4 regions of the Rhizobium sp. PEPV16 genome follow, and region 1 is predicted to be linked to each of the others. Evidence: predicted binding sites of a transcription regulator. Region 1 holds the regulator's gene; each other region holds the start of a gene.
What was found. The regulator LexA, encoded in region 1, represses DNA repair genes until DNA is damaged. The targets are predictions, from matches to a motif close to TGTTCNNNNTGTGTTCNG.
Positions count from the first base shown of each region.

Region 2: a site for LexA is predicted at 2,323-2,340, ahead of FY112_RS24640 (YifB family Mg chelatase-like AAA ATPase). Genes of this name have one in related genera too.
Region 3: a site for LexA is predicted at 1,247-1,264, ahead of dnaE (DNA polymerase III subunit alpha). Genes of this name have one in related genera too.
Region 4: a site for LexA is predicted at 1,890-1,907, ahead of uvrA (excinuclease ABC subunit UvrA). Genes of this name have one in related genera too.

Region 1 is NZ_VSZV01000244.1:4,546-8,050, reverse strand. It holds gene FY112_RS09045 (ComEC/Rec2 family competence protein) at 1-1,540, shown strand, start outside; gene lexA (transcriptional repressor LexA) at 1,521-2,240, opposite strand; gene FY112_RS09035 (VOC family protein) at 2,408-3,304, shown strand; gene kdsA (3-deoxy-8-phosphooctulonate synthase) at 3,301-3,505, shown strand, end outside.
Region 2 is NZ_VSZV01000336.1:16,826-20,330, reverse strand. It holds gene rsmI (16S rRNA (cytidine(1402)-2'-O)-methyltransferase) at 1-236, shown strand, start outside; gene FY112_RS24655 (YraN family protein) at 226-594, shown strand; gene FY112_RS24650 (cupin domain-containing protein) at 711-1,214, shown strand; gene gshB (glutathione synthase) at 1,300-2,247, shown strand; gene FY112_RS24640 (YifB family Mg chelatase-like AAA ATPase) at 2,422-3,505, shown strand, end outside.
Region 3 is NZ_VSZV01000333.1:35,502-39,006, reverse strand. It holds gene dnaE (DNA polymerase III subunit alpha) at 1-1,010, opposite strand, end outside; gene FY112_RS23855 (DUF5680 domain-containing protein) at 1,513-1,977, shown strand; gene FY112_RS23850 (ABC transporter ATP-binding protein) at 2,064-2,747, opposite strand; gene FY112_RS23845 (lipoprotein-releasing ABC transporter permease subunit) at 2,762-3,505, opposite strand, start outside.
Region 4 is NZ_VSZV01000265.1:6,825-10,329, reverse strand. It holds gene gyrA (DNA gyrase subunit A) at 1-249, opposite strand, end outside; gene FY112_RS11035 (MarC family protein) at 486-1,133, shown strand; gene FY112_RS11030 (single-stranded DNA-binding protein) at 1,233-1,745, opposite strand; gene uvrA (excinuclease ABC subunit UvrA) at 2,030-3,505, shown strand, end outside.

The DNA of each region.
Region 1 (3,505 bases):
TGAGCGGCGCGCCATTTCGGATACGACGACGGAGGCGCTGCGCCAGTCCGGTCTGGCTCATATCATCGCCATCTCCGGTCTCAACATGGCGCTGTCGGCCGGCATCTTCTTCGTCGGCTTCCGGATGCTGCTCAGCCTCTTTCCAGGCATCGCTGAGGCCTACCCGACGAAGAAGATCGCTGCCGCCGGCGCGCTCATCGCCGTCACCGCCTATTTCCTGATCTCCGGCTTTGCGGTCTCTGCAGAACGCGCCTTCATCATGATGGCCATCATGTTGATTGCGGTCTTCTTCGACCGGCCGTCGATCAGCCTGCGCAATGTCGCGCTCTCCGCTCTCGTCATCATTGCCATTTCGCCGTCCGAGGTCTTGGGACCGAGCTTCCAAATGTCCTTTGCCGCGACATTGGCACTGGTCTCGGGCTATCAGCTGTGGAAGGACCGGCGCGTCCGCGAAAACGCCTTTCTGAAGCTGCCGATCATCCGGCCGTTCGTTACGGTTGCCGGTTTCTTCGGCGGCGTCTTCCTGACCTCGCTGATCGGCGGTTTTTCAACCGCGCTGTTTTCGATCGAGCATTTTCATCGCCTGACCGCCTACGGCCTGCCGGCAAACCTCGCGACGATGCCGATCATCTCCTTCATCATCATGCCGGCAGGTCTGCTGGCGATGCTGCTCATGCCTTTCGGTCTGGATGTTTGGGCTTGGAAGATCGTCGGATTCGGCCTCGATTTGGTGATCGCGGTCGCAAAGACGGTGTCCGGCTGGGGTGGCAATATCGACGTCGGCCGCTTGCCCGCCTGGTATTTCGCCGTCGCCGTGGCAGGCTTTCTGCTGCTGACGCTGCTCCGCACCCGGTTGCGCCATGTCGGCACATCGATCATCGCGGTCGCAACACTCATCCTGCTGCTTCTGCCGGTTCCCCGGCCGCCGGATCTGGTGATTTCGGAGGATGGCAGTCTCGTCGCGGTCGTCGAGGCGGCGGCAATGGCTTCCAACCGTGAAAGACCGCCGGACTTCATCTTCGACCAGTGGCAGCGAGCGCTGGTCCTGCCGAGGCATGATCCGCCGAAGATGCTGGATGGTCCTGCTATCCCGCCTGAGGGAGAAGACCGCCGCGTCAGGCTTTCCCGCGATCAGCAGAACGAAGCAAGGACCGCGATGCGGACGGCCGCAGCGGGCGGTGACGCAAACCGCTTTTCCTGCGTCAAGAAGGCCTGGTGCATATCAAGGCTTGGCAATGGTCGGGTGGTAACCGTCATCGACAACGCCGCCTATCTCGGCCCGGCGTGCGACGCGGCCGATATAGTCGTGACGTCGGTCCGCCTTCGCTTCAACAATTGCCGTTCAGGTGCGACGCTCTTCACCGGTGAGACGTTGCGCAGGACCGGTTCCATCGAGTTGCGCTTCACGGACACTGGCCTGGAGGTCGCAACCGCATTCGATGTATTGTCGCGGCCATGGATGCGCCATCGTGCCTATGACTGGCGCAGCAACAGTTTTACCGAATCCGGCCTGGCCAATGTCAGTGATATCGGCGAATGAGACCGACGAGTTTACCCTGAACCTTGACACGGTCCGGCCCGAAAATCCGGGTCTCGTAAGCTGGGTTGGCCGCTTCCAGCGCGATCGAGGCGCCCTTGCGGCGGAAGCGCTTGAGTGTCGCTTCTTCGTCGTCGACGAGAGCAACGACGATGTCGCCAGGACTTGCGGTGCTGCCGTTGCGGATGATCACGGTGTCGCCGTCGAAGATGCCGGCGTCGATCATCGAATCGCCCTTGACCTCGAGCGCATAATGTTCACCGGAGCCGAGCATGTCGGCCGGAACGACGATGTCGTGGGTATTGTTCTGGATCGCCGAGATCGGCACACCGGCAGCGATTCGGCCCATGACCGGCACGGAGACCGAGTTGCCGTTGTCGGCGACGGGTTTTGCGGGAGCAGGAGTGGCAACCGGCTGCGGCTTGCCGAGGCTGCCCTCGATGACGCTCGGCGAAAAGCCGCGCCGGGGCTGAATGCTGGGGCTGTAGGCCTCCGGAAGCTTGATGACCTCGATCGCGCGGGCGCGATTCGGTAGGCGGCGAATGAAGCCTCGCTCCTCAAGCGCTGTAATCAAGCGATGAATCCCGGACTTGGAGGCGAGGTCCAGGGCATCCTTCATTTCGTCGAAAGATGGCGGAACGCCGGATTCCTTCATGCGCTCATGAATGAAAAGGAGAAGCTCCTGTTGTTTGCGCGTGAGCATCGACGTTGTGACCTCGTGATTGAAACAAATCCAGAACAGACACTATATGTTCCATATGTGTTCCGCAAGTAGCTAAATTTCCGTAAAACTTGGCGCCAACTCGTTGAGATTTTTATTTTCATTCGCCGGAGTGGGACACAAGTCTTGACGTTTCCAGGAGGGACATCATGAACGAGCATTCCGCCAAACCGCACCCGCTGGATCATGTCCTGCTGCCGGTCGTCAATATCGATCTGGCGCGCGAAAGGCTCGGCAAGCTCGGCTTCACCGTTGCCGCCGATGCGCGCCATCCCTTCGGAACGGAAAACGCCTGCGTCTTTTTTGCCGACAAGACCTATCTGGAGCCACTCGGGATTGCGAGCGTCGAGGAGAGCGAGGCATCGGCACGCCAAGGCAATGTCTTCACGGCCCGCAACCAGGCCTTTCGTTTCCGCTGCGGCGAGGAGGGGCTTTCGGGGCTGGCTTTCGGCAGCAAGGATGCCGGCACCGATCATCAGAATTTCGTCGGCAACGGATCGAGCGCCGGCGAGATGCTGCAGTTCACCCGGCCGATGACGATGCCGGACGGTTCCGAGACGATTGCGGGCTTCAAGCTGGCTTTCGCCGGCGACCTGCGCGCGCCCGATCTCCTGCTTTTCACCGTCGAGCGCGTCAATCCGCTGCCGGCCGACCGCGCCGCGCTGGAAACACACGCCAATGGCGTCACCGGCATAGTCGAGATTGCGCTTTGCACGCCGGAGCCGGCCGCCTTCGCTGCCTTCGTCAGCCTTGCCGTGGCGCAATCGGCAGTCGAAAAAACCGGTTTCGGCTTCAATATCGCGGCGTCAAATGCCAAAATCAGCCTGATGACGCCGGAAGGGCTGGATGCCTATTTCGACATCGCCGGCTCATGCGCAGATCGCGGCCTGCGCGGCCGGGCAATCCTCTTTGCTGTCGTCGATCTTGCCGTGACAGAAGCGCATTTGGCTGCTAACGGGGTGACATACACGCGCAAGAACAATCGCATTCTGGTGAAGCCCGCGCCCGGGCAGGGCACGCTCTTCGCTTTCGAGGAAACACGATGAGCACTGATACGAATTCCGAGGTCAGGATCGGCGAAGGCCAAGGCCAGGTCACCTTTTCCAATACCGGCCGCCTGTCGCTGATTGCCGGTCCCTGCCAGATGGAGAGCCGCGACCACGCCTTCATGGTTGCCGGCACGCTGAAGGAGCTTTGCGGAAAGCTCGGCATCGGCCTCGTCTACAAGAGCTCCTTCGACAAGGCGA
Region 2 (3,505 bases), on a different contig from region 1:
CCGACCTCGCAGCGCATTATCAGCAGGTGGAAAACGTCAAGGGCGAGATCGTCCTCGTGATCGGCCCGCCGGAGCCGGTCGAGACGGATGAGGCCGATGTCGAAGCCATGCTGGCCGACCTGTCGAAGTCAATGCCGACGGCAGGCGCCGCGACCGAGGCCGCCCGCCTCACCGGCCTGCCGCGCAAGCTGCTCTATCAGCGCCTGCTGGAGATCAAGAACGCCGATGGGCGATAGTGATCTCACCACCATCAGGAGGAAGGCGCTGCGCCGGGGCCGCATGTCGGAATATGTCGCGGCCGCCTTCCTGATGCTGAAGGGCTATCGCATCCTGGCGCTGCGCCACCGCACCAAGCTTGGCGAGATCGACATCATCGCCCGCAAGGGCGATCTCGCCGTCTTCGTCGAGGTCAAGGCCCGCCATGGCGAGGCCGCGGCGGTCGATGCCGTCTCTGTCGCCGCGCAGAAGCGCATACGGGCAGCAAGCGATCTCTGGCTCGCCCGCCAGAGGGATCAGGCCCACCTTTCCCAGCGTTATGATATCGTCGCGATCATGCCGGGCCGGCTGCCGCGGCATTTTATTGACGCTTTCTGAGCCCCTTTCGACCCATCGGATTTCCGGATCGTTAAACTTTTAGTCCCCGCTTGAACCAGGTCCTTACGACTCTCTGCTATCCCGTCTCGGCAGGGATAACAATTGGGGGTTGTTTCATGGCCTGGAAGCTGATGCTTGCAAGTGCGGTCGCCATGGCCGCGCGCTCGGTGCCGTATGCCGTGGCGAAGCCGGCCGGAAAGTCCTTCGTCGCGCATGCGAGCGATCTGCTGCCGCTGAAATCCACGCCGATCAATCCGGACTGGATCGTCAGCGGCAATCCGCAGGCCCGCACCGCCGAACATTCGCGCGGCCATGACGAGGCCTCGCTGACGGCGATCTGGGATTGCACGGCGGGCGAATTCCGCTGGTATTTCGGCTGGGACGAGACGGTGATGATCCTCGAAGGCGAGGTCCATATCACTGCCGAGGACGGCACCGAACGAACGCTCTGCGCCGGCGACGTCGCCTTTTTCGCCGGAGGAACCTGGGCGAGCTGGCGGGTCGACAATTACGTCCGCAAGGTCGCCTTCCTGCGCAAGCCCTTCCCGAAGCCCTTGGCCATCGCCTACCGCCTCCGCAACATGCTGCGCAACAACGGCAACCAGGGCATCGCTGCCTGAAAACTGCGACCGGAAGCCCTTGATTGACCGTTGCGTTTGATATCTGGCCGACCTACATCTGTCCGGCATTCAGCGAGGGATGGAAATGGCCAAGATCACCAATGTAGCGGTCCAGATGGACCATGTCGCCGGCATCAATATCGCAGGTGATTCCACCTTCGCCATGAGCCTGGAAGCCCAAGTGCGCGGCTACAAGCTGTTCCATTATACCCCCGAGCGCCTGAGCTTTCGCGACGGCAAGCTTTATGCCAGCGTCGAGCCGATGGTACTGCGCGACGTCAAGGGCGATCACTATGAGCTTGGCGCGCCCGAGCGCGTCGATCTCGCGACAATGGATGTCGTGCTGCTGCGCCAGGACCCGCCCTTCGACATGGCCTATATCACCTCGACGCATCTGCTCGAGCGCATCCACCCGAAGACGCTCGTCGTCAACGATCCGGCCTGGGTGCGCAATTCGCCGGAAAAAATCTTCGTCACCGAATTCTCCGACCTGATGCCGAAGACGCTGATCACCAAGGATGCCGCCGAGATCCGCCGCTTCCGCGACGAGATGGGCGATATCATCCTGAAGCCGCTCTACGGCAATGGCGGCGCCGGCGTCTTCCATTCGACCCGCGACGACCGCAACCTCTCATCGCTGCTGGAAATGTTCGGCCAGCTCTTCCGCGAGCCCTTCATCGCCCAGCAATATCTGCCTGACGTGCGCAAGGGCGATAAACGCATCATCCTGGTCGACGGCGAATTCGCCGGGGCCATCAACCGGGTTCCCGCCGAGCACGACAGCCGCTCCAACATGCATGTCGGCGGCCGCGCCGAGGCGACCGAACTGACGCCGCGCGAACAGGAAATCTGCGCCCGCATCGGCCCGGCGCTGAGGGAACGCGGCTTTCTGCTCGTCGGCATCGATGTGATCGGCGATTATATGACCGAGATCAACGTCACCTCGCCCACCGGCATCCGCGAGGTCAAGAAGTTCGGCGGCGCCGATATCGCAGCCCTGCTTTGGGACGCGATCGAGCGCAAGCGCGGCTGAGCCTGCCCATGACCGTTTGGTCCCGCGACCGAGCACAACCAAGGTCACAGCGGATGCCTGACTATGTTCTTTGATTGTTCTTGTTTTATTCCGGCTTCCATGCCAGATTGCAACCGCTAGCCTTCAAGGTTCGGCGGGCGGTATGGTAGAGTTTGCGGGACAAGGGATGGGCATATGGTCGCGCGTGTCAGTACGGTGGCATTTCAGGGTATCGAAGGTGTGCCGGTCGAGGTCCAGGTCATGGTCGCTCCCGGCAAGGTCGGCATGCAGATCGTCGGTCTGCCCGACAAGGCGGTTGCCGAAAGCCGCGAGCGCGTGCAGGCGGCCCTCCACGCCTCCGGCCTGGCGCTGCCGGCCAAGCGCGTGACGGTCAATCTGGCGCCGGCCGACCTGCCGAAGGAAGGCTCGCATTTCGACCTGCCGATCGCCCTTGCCCTGATGGTCGCCCTCGGCGCCATTCCCGCCGATGCCCTGTCGGATTTTGTCGTCGTCGGCGGCACGATCGCCGCCATATCAGGCGCGCTGCCGGCCGCGATCGGCGCCAATGCACTCGGCAAGGGGCTGATCTGCCCGGCCGAAAGCGGCGCCGAAGCCGCCTGGGCCGGCGCCGATGTCGATATTCTCGCCCCCCGCAGCCTGATCGCCCTTGCCAATCATTTCCGTGGCACGCAGGTCCTATCCCGGCCGGAAGCGTCGATCCGCGCCAATGCCGCAAACCTGCCGGATCTTGCCGAGATCAAGGGCCAGGAAAGCGCCAAGCGCGCGCTCGAGGTGGCCGCGGCCGGCGGCCATAACCTTTTGATGGTCGGTCCTCCCGGCTCCGGCAAGTCGATGCTGGCGGCTAGGCTCCCGTCGATCCTGCCGCCGCTTTCGGCCGCCGAACTACTCGAGGTGTCGATGGTTCATTCGATTGCCGGCCAACTCTCCGGCGGCAAGCTTTCCGATCGCCGGCCCTTCCGTACCCCGCATCATTCCGCCACCATGGCAGCCCTTGTCGGCGGCGGCCTGCGCGCCCGTCCGGGCGAAGCCTCGCTTGCCCATCACGGCGTGCTGTTTCTCGACGAGTTTCCCGAATTCACGCCGCAGGCGCTCGATGCGCTGCGCCAGCCGCTCGAAGGCGGCGAATGCGTCATTGCGCGCGCCAATCACCGCGTCTCCTATCCGGCGAAATTCCAGCTGATCGCGGCGATGAACCCTTGCCGCTGCGGCATGGCGGGTGAGCCGGGCCACACCTGCGCCCGCGGCCCGCGCTGCATGA
Region 3 (3,505 bases), on a different contig from region 1:
AGCGTTGCAAGCCGCATGTCCAGTCCTTCGACCGCCTGGCGGCGCAGCTCGCTCGCCTCGGCGCGTTCGGCCTCCTCGGCATCGTCGGTCGCACCGGTGAAGCGTGGCAGGATCGGCTTTCGCGTCTTCAGCGCGAAGGAGCAGCGCGTGGCAATCTCGATCGTATTTTCCAGTGCTTCCGGCAGGTCGGCGAAAAGCTTGACCATCTCGGCCCGGCTCTTCAGATAGTGATCCGGCGTCAGGCGAAAGCGGCTGTCGTCGGAGACGATGGCGTTGTGCGCGACCGCCATCAGCGCATCATGGGCGTCGTAATCGTCGCGTGTGGGAAAGAAGGCCTCGTTGGTCGCAACCAGCGGCAGGTCGTGGGCGTAGGCGAGCCCGATAATCTTCTGCTCGTGCCGCTTGTCGTAGGTGCCGTGGCGCTGCAGCTCGACATAAAGCCTGTCGCCGAAGAGGTGCTTCAGCGTGAGCAGCCGGGCTTCCGCCTGAGCGGGATGGCCTTCCTTGATCGCCACGTCGACCGGCCCGGTCAAGGCACCGCTCAATGCGATCAGCCCTTCCGTGCCCGCCTCCTCCAGCCAGGAAGCACTGATATGAACGGCTTGGTTGCTTTCGCCGCCGAGATAGGCCCGGCTGACGAGATCGACCAGCCGTTCGTAACCGGCATCCGTCGCGGCGAGAAGAACGATCGACGGCAGCTTGACCAGGGCCTGCTGGCCGCCGCGCTTTTCCGTTTCCAGCCCGTCTTCCATGTCGATCGAGACCTGGCAGCCGATGATCGGCTGCAGACCGTCTTCCATCGCCTTCTGAGAGAATTCGAGGGCAACGAACAGATTGTTGGTGTCGGTAATCGCAATCGCCGGCTGGCTGTCGCCGGTCGCTTTGTAGAGGATCTTCTTCAGCGGCAGGGCGCCCTCGAGAAGCGAATAGGCGGAATGGACCCTCAGGTGGATGAAACCCGGCGTGCCGCCGGTTGCCTCACCCGTTGAACCCTTTGCCGTATCCGCCATGACATGCCTTCCCAATCACCCGAATGAATCGGACGCATTGTCGGCATTGAGGGCGATGATGTCCAGCAGAAGTCCCGCGTCCTGAGCGCATGACTGCCATGCGATCCCCTGAAAACTTTAGAGCGCCATGACGATGAGCGAGAAGCTTGCAACGAACATTGCGATGGAGGTGAATGCTGCGATATCACGGATCATGTCAGTCATCGGGCTCTCCTTTACTCGTTATGTTTTCAATTTGTTCCATGTATGTTCCGTTGTCAACAGGAATCTTTTCCTCCTTTCTTGTATTTGGAAATCCCAGGAATAGGCGACGAATCGGCCAAAGGGCCGGCGCTCGACGTGATCGGCACCAGCCTTGCCCTTTCCCGATCCGCCGCAGATCGGTCATGGTGCTCAGGCGGCAGACCTCCTCAGGGCGACTCTTTTTTTCCGGCATATGTTCTCTTTTTGTTCTTTACATGCCGCAGCATATTTGCCAGCATCGGGCCGAGAGGAGAATGACATGGTCGATATTGCGATGCTGAACGAATTCGTCGTGGAGGCGAAGGCTGCGACCTATGTCGGCGGCGGCGTGGCGCGCGTACCCTGCCGGCCGGGTGCCCACGATATCGGTTACGAACGCGGCGACTGGCGCTATCTCGACAGCTATTTCGGCGGGACCGATTTCGCCGGACAGGAAGTGGTGTGGCTTGCCGACGAGCCCGTCTGGGCGATGAATTATTTCGGCTGCGTCATTGCACCTGATCTCATCGACGGCGCAGCAGCGGGAACGGTGATCAAGGCTGCACTTTCGGCGATGTATCGCGAGGGCCGGTTTCTTGGCGGGATGGAATTCGACCATCCGTTCGGCCGCTATATCGACAGCAGCGAAGGCGGCTGCGAGCGGTTCAGCGGCCACGAATGCATCGTGGTCGACGGCCAAAAGGCCTATATGCTCGACTATCGCGGCGGGCTGGTCATCCCCTGATCGCAGCCTTAAAGCGCATCGTGCCGGTCTGGATTCACGCGATGCGCTTTATCCCAAAACCGCTGCACACTTCTGGGCGACATGCGTCAAAAATCGACGATCTTGCCGTCGGAGATCGTCACGCGTCGATCCATGCGGCGGGCGAGTTCGTGATTATGGGTGGCGATGAGGGCAGCAAGGCCGGACTGGCGCACCAGCGCTTCCAGCGCGTCGAAGACGTAGCTTGCCGTTTCGGGGTCGAGATTGCCGGTCGGCTCGTCGGCAAGAAGCAGGGTCGGCGCATTGGCGACGGCGCGGGCAATTGCGACGCGCTGCTGCTCGCCGCCGGAAAGCTCGCCGGGGCGATGCGAGCCGCGATGGCCGATGCGCATATAATCGAGAAGCTGGCCGGCCCGCTCTCCGGCCTCCTTCCAGGAAAGCCCGGCGATCAGCTGCGGCATCATGATATTTTCGAGCGCCGAGAATTCAGGCAGCAGGTGGTGAAACTGGTAGACGAAGCCGATTTCGCTGCGGCGGATGGCGGTGCGTTTCTCGTCGCTCAGGCCGTCACAGGCATGGCCGTTGATGTTGACCTCACCGCCGTCCGGATGCTCCAGCAGGCCGGCGACATGCAGCAGTGTCGACTTGCCGGTTCCGGAAGGGGCGACGAGAGCGACAATCTCCCCTTTCGATATCGAAAAATCCGCACCCTTCAGGATCGAGAGCAGCGTACCGCCCTGCCCGTAGTGGCGCTCGACGCCGGTAAGCTGGAGAACGACGTTACGTTTCATGAAGGCGGCATTCCTTATTCGTAGCGCAGGGCCTGCACCGGATCGAGCCTGGAGGCACGCCAGGCCGGGAAGATGGTCGCGATGAAGGAGAGCGTCAGCGCCATGACGACGATCGAGATCGTTTCGCTCAGATCCATCTCGGCCGGCAGCTGGCTGAGGAAATAGACCTGCGGATTGAAGAGCACGGTGCCGGAGATCCAGGAGAAGAACTGGCGGACGGATTCGATGTTGACGCAGACGAGGACGCCGAGCAGCACACCGGCAATGGTGCCGACGATGCCGATCGCCGCCCCGGTCATGAAAAAGATGCGCATGATCGCACCGGCGCTGGCGCCCATGGTGCGCAGGATGGCGATATCGCTGCCCTTGTCCTTCACCAGCATGATCAGGCCGGAGATGATGTTCAGCGCCGCGACGAGCACGATCAGCGTCAGGATCATGAACATGACGTTACGCTCGACCTGCAGCGCCGAGAAGAAGGTCTGATTGCGCTGGCGCCAGTCGGTGATGGCGATCTGGCGGCCGGCCGCTTCCTCCACCTTGGGCCGCAGATCGTCGATATCGTCGGGGTTATCGACGAAGAGCTCGATCGACTGCACCAGCCCCTCGGCATTGAAATAGAGCTGCGCTTCCTCGAGCGGCATGAAGATGATCGAGGAGTCATATTCCGACATGCCGATTTCGAAGAGGCCGGAGATCTTGTAGGATTTGATGCGAGGGCTGACGCCCATTGGCGTAATGTCGCCATCCGGTGACGT
Region 4 (3,505 bases), on a different contig from region 1:
ACCCATCACGTCACCGGTGACGCGGGCGCATTTGACGTATTTCTTGTTCCAGTCGATGCCGAGCTCGGACATGCCGTAGAGGATGCGCCGGTGCACGGGCTTGAGGCCGTCGCGCACGTCGGGCAGCGCGCGGCTGACGATGACGCTCATGGCGTAATCGAGATACGACCGCTGCATTTCCTCCATGATGGAGATGGGCTCGATGCCTGGCGGGAGCTTCCCGCCGCCGGGGGGTGTTTGCTCAGTCAAAACAGATCACGATCTCTTCTAGAATCACTTGAAGATTTATAGCGGAAAGCCTGTTGCCGCGCCAATTTCACAGCGCGTTTTGAACAGGCTTTTGCGGCTTAAAGAGGGTAAAACATGCAAGTTGCGTGGCCGGACCGGACAAATCCGCCGCGGGCCGCCGCGGGATATTTGCCAAATCGAAATCCCCGCTTCACAATCATAAAAACCACGCACCCATATGGGGTTCCGGAGAGCAGATGGCAAGCGCCGACCAATTGATCAACGCCTTCACGACGCTGCTCGTCACCATCGATCCACCGGGGCTTGCGCCGATCTTTCTGGGCCTGACGGCGGGCATGAGCCGAACCGAGCGCAAGCAGGTGGCGCTGCGCGGCTCGGTCATCGCCTTCATCATCCTTGCCGTCTTCGCGCTGTTCGGCGCGGGCGTGCTCGGCGTGCTCGGGATTTCGATCGGCGCCTTCCGGATCGCCGGCGGGCTGCTGCTGTTCTGGATCGCCTTCGAAATGGTGTTCGAGAGGCGGCAGGAGCGCAAGGAGAAGGCGACCGAGGCGGCGATCACCAAGGATCATATCGAGAATATCGCCGTCTTTCCCCTCGCCTTGCCGCTGATTGCCGGCCCGGGTGCGATCTCGGCGACGATCCTGCTTGCCGGCACGCTGGCCACCTCGATCGGAAAAGCCCAGCTGATCGGCGTCATTGCCGCCAATCTGCTGCTGACCTTCGTCATGCTGCTCATCGCCGAAAGGCTGGACCGTTTCCTCGGCGTCACCGGCCGGGCGATCCTGACACGGCTTCTCGGCGTCATCCTCGCCGCCCTTGCCGCACAATTCGTCGTCGATGGGGCAAAGTCGGCATTCAATCTCATCAGCGCGACACCGCACTGACATGGCGGCATCTGCCGCGAGATCAACGAAAAAGAGCATGACGCCATCCAAGGCATCATGCTCTCTCACGTCTCTCACCAAGCCAGGAAAGGCCATTGATCAGAACGGGATATCGTCGTCGAGATCCCGCGAGAAGTTGCCGCCGCCGCTGCCACCGCCGCGGCTCGGCGATGAAGCGGGCGCCGGGGCGCCGTAATCGTCGCCATAATCGTTGCCGCCGGCGCCACTGCCACGGCCGCCGCTCGCGCCGCCGCCTTCACCGCGGCCGTCGAGCATCGTCAGCGTCGAACCGAAACCCTGCAGCACCACTTCCGTGCTGTAGCGATCCTGGCCCTGCTGGTCCTGCCATTTGCGGGTCTGCAGCTGGCCTTCGATATAGAGCTTGGCGCCCTTCTTCACATATTGCTCGACGACCTTGCAAAGGCCTTCGTTGAAGACGACGACGGTGTGCCATTCGGTCTTTTCACGGCGCTCGCCGGAATTGCGGTCGCGCCAGGTCTCCGAGGTCGCGATACGAAGATTGGCGATCGGCCGGCCATCCTGTGTGCGGCGGATTTCCGGGTCCGCACCGACGTTTCCAATCAGAATTACCTTATTCACGCTACCAGCCATGCTTCTCACCCTGCCTGCCGCCCTGCCCGGCGGCGTTTAATCGATCGGCGCACCTTAAACCATCACGGACCGCCGATGCGCATGGGCGGCAATTAATCCACATGTTTATCCCATCAGAAAGCCGCATGCATTCATCAGGAATTTTGTTCTTTATTTGTTCTAGTTTATCCGTATGATCCTGTCAACAGAATCGAAAACCTTGAGCCCTTGCGGATATTCAGCCTCGACTCGCCCGTCGGCATCACTAAATAAGGGCTGTCATCCAGAAAACCAAAGCAGAGACGATGAGCGAACTGAAGACGATCTCCATCCGCGGCGCGCGCGAGCATAATCTCAAGAGCATCGATCTCGATCTGCCGCGTAACAAGCTGATCGTCATGACCGGGCTTTCGGGTTCCGGCAAATCCTCGCTTGCCTTCGACACGATCTATGCCGAGGGCCAGCGGCGCTATGTCGAGAGCCTGTCGGCCTATGCCCGGCAGTTCCTCGAAATGATGCAGAAGCCCGACGTCGACCAGATCGACGGGCTGTCGCCGGCGATCTCGATCGAGCAGAAGACCACCTCGCGCAATCCGCGCTCGACGGTCGGCACCGTCACCGAGATCTACGACTATATGCGCCTGCTTTTTGCCCGCGTCGGCGTTCCCTATTCGCCGGCGACCGGCCTGCCGATCGAAAGCCAGACCGTCAGCCAGATGGTCGACCGCATCCTCGATTTCGGCGAGGGCACCCGTCTTTATATCCTTGCGCCGCTCGTGCGCGGGCGCAAGGGCGAATACAAGAAGGAACTGGCGGAGCTGATGAAGAAGGGCTTCCAGCGCGTCAAGGTCGACGGGCAGTTCTACGAGATCGCCGAGGCGCCGGTGCTCGACAAGAAATACAAGCACGACATCGACGTGGTGGTCGACCGCATCGTCGTGCGCTCGGATGTCTCGGCGCGCCTGGCGGACAGCCTGGAGACCTGCCTGAAGCTCGCCGACGGGCTGGCGGTCGCCGAATTCGCCGACAAGCCGCTGCCGCCGCAAGAGACGTCGGCCGGCGGCTCCGCCAACAAGTCGCTGAACGAGACGCATGAACGCGTGCTGTTTTCGGAGAAGTTTGCCTGTCCGGTCTCCGGCTTCACCATTCCGGAGATCGAACCCAGGCTGTTCTCCTTCAACAATCCCTTCGGCGCCTGCCCGACCTGTGACGGCCTCGGCGCTCAGCAGAAGATCGATCCGGATCTGATCGTGCCCGAGCCCGAGCGGACGCTGCGCGACGGGGCGATCGCGCCCTGGGCCAAGTCGACCTCGCCCTATTACAACCAGACGCTGGAAGCGCTCGGCAAACATTACGGCTTCAAGCTCGGCACCCGCTGGAACGATCTTTCCGACGAGGCCAAGGACGTCATCCTCAACGGCACCAACGACAAGATCGAATTCCACTATGCCGACGGCGCCCGCTCCTACACGACGCAGAAGAATTTCGAAGGCATCATCACCAATCTCGAGCGCCGCTGGAAAGAGACCGATTCCGCCTGGGCGCGCGAGGATATCGAGCGCTTCATGTCGGCGGCCCCCTGCCCTTCCTGCAACGGCTTCCGCCTGAAGCCCGAGGCCTTAGCGGTGAAGATTAACAAGCTGCATATCGGCGAAGTGACCGGTATGTCGATCCGCATCGCCCGCGACTGGTTCGAGACGCTGCCGGCAAGCTTCAATGCCAAGCAGAACGAGATCGCCGTGCGCATCCTCAAGGAAATACGCGACCGGCTGCGCTTCCTC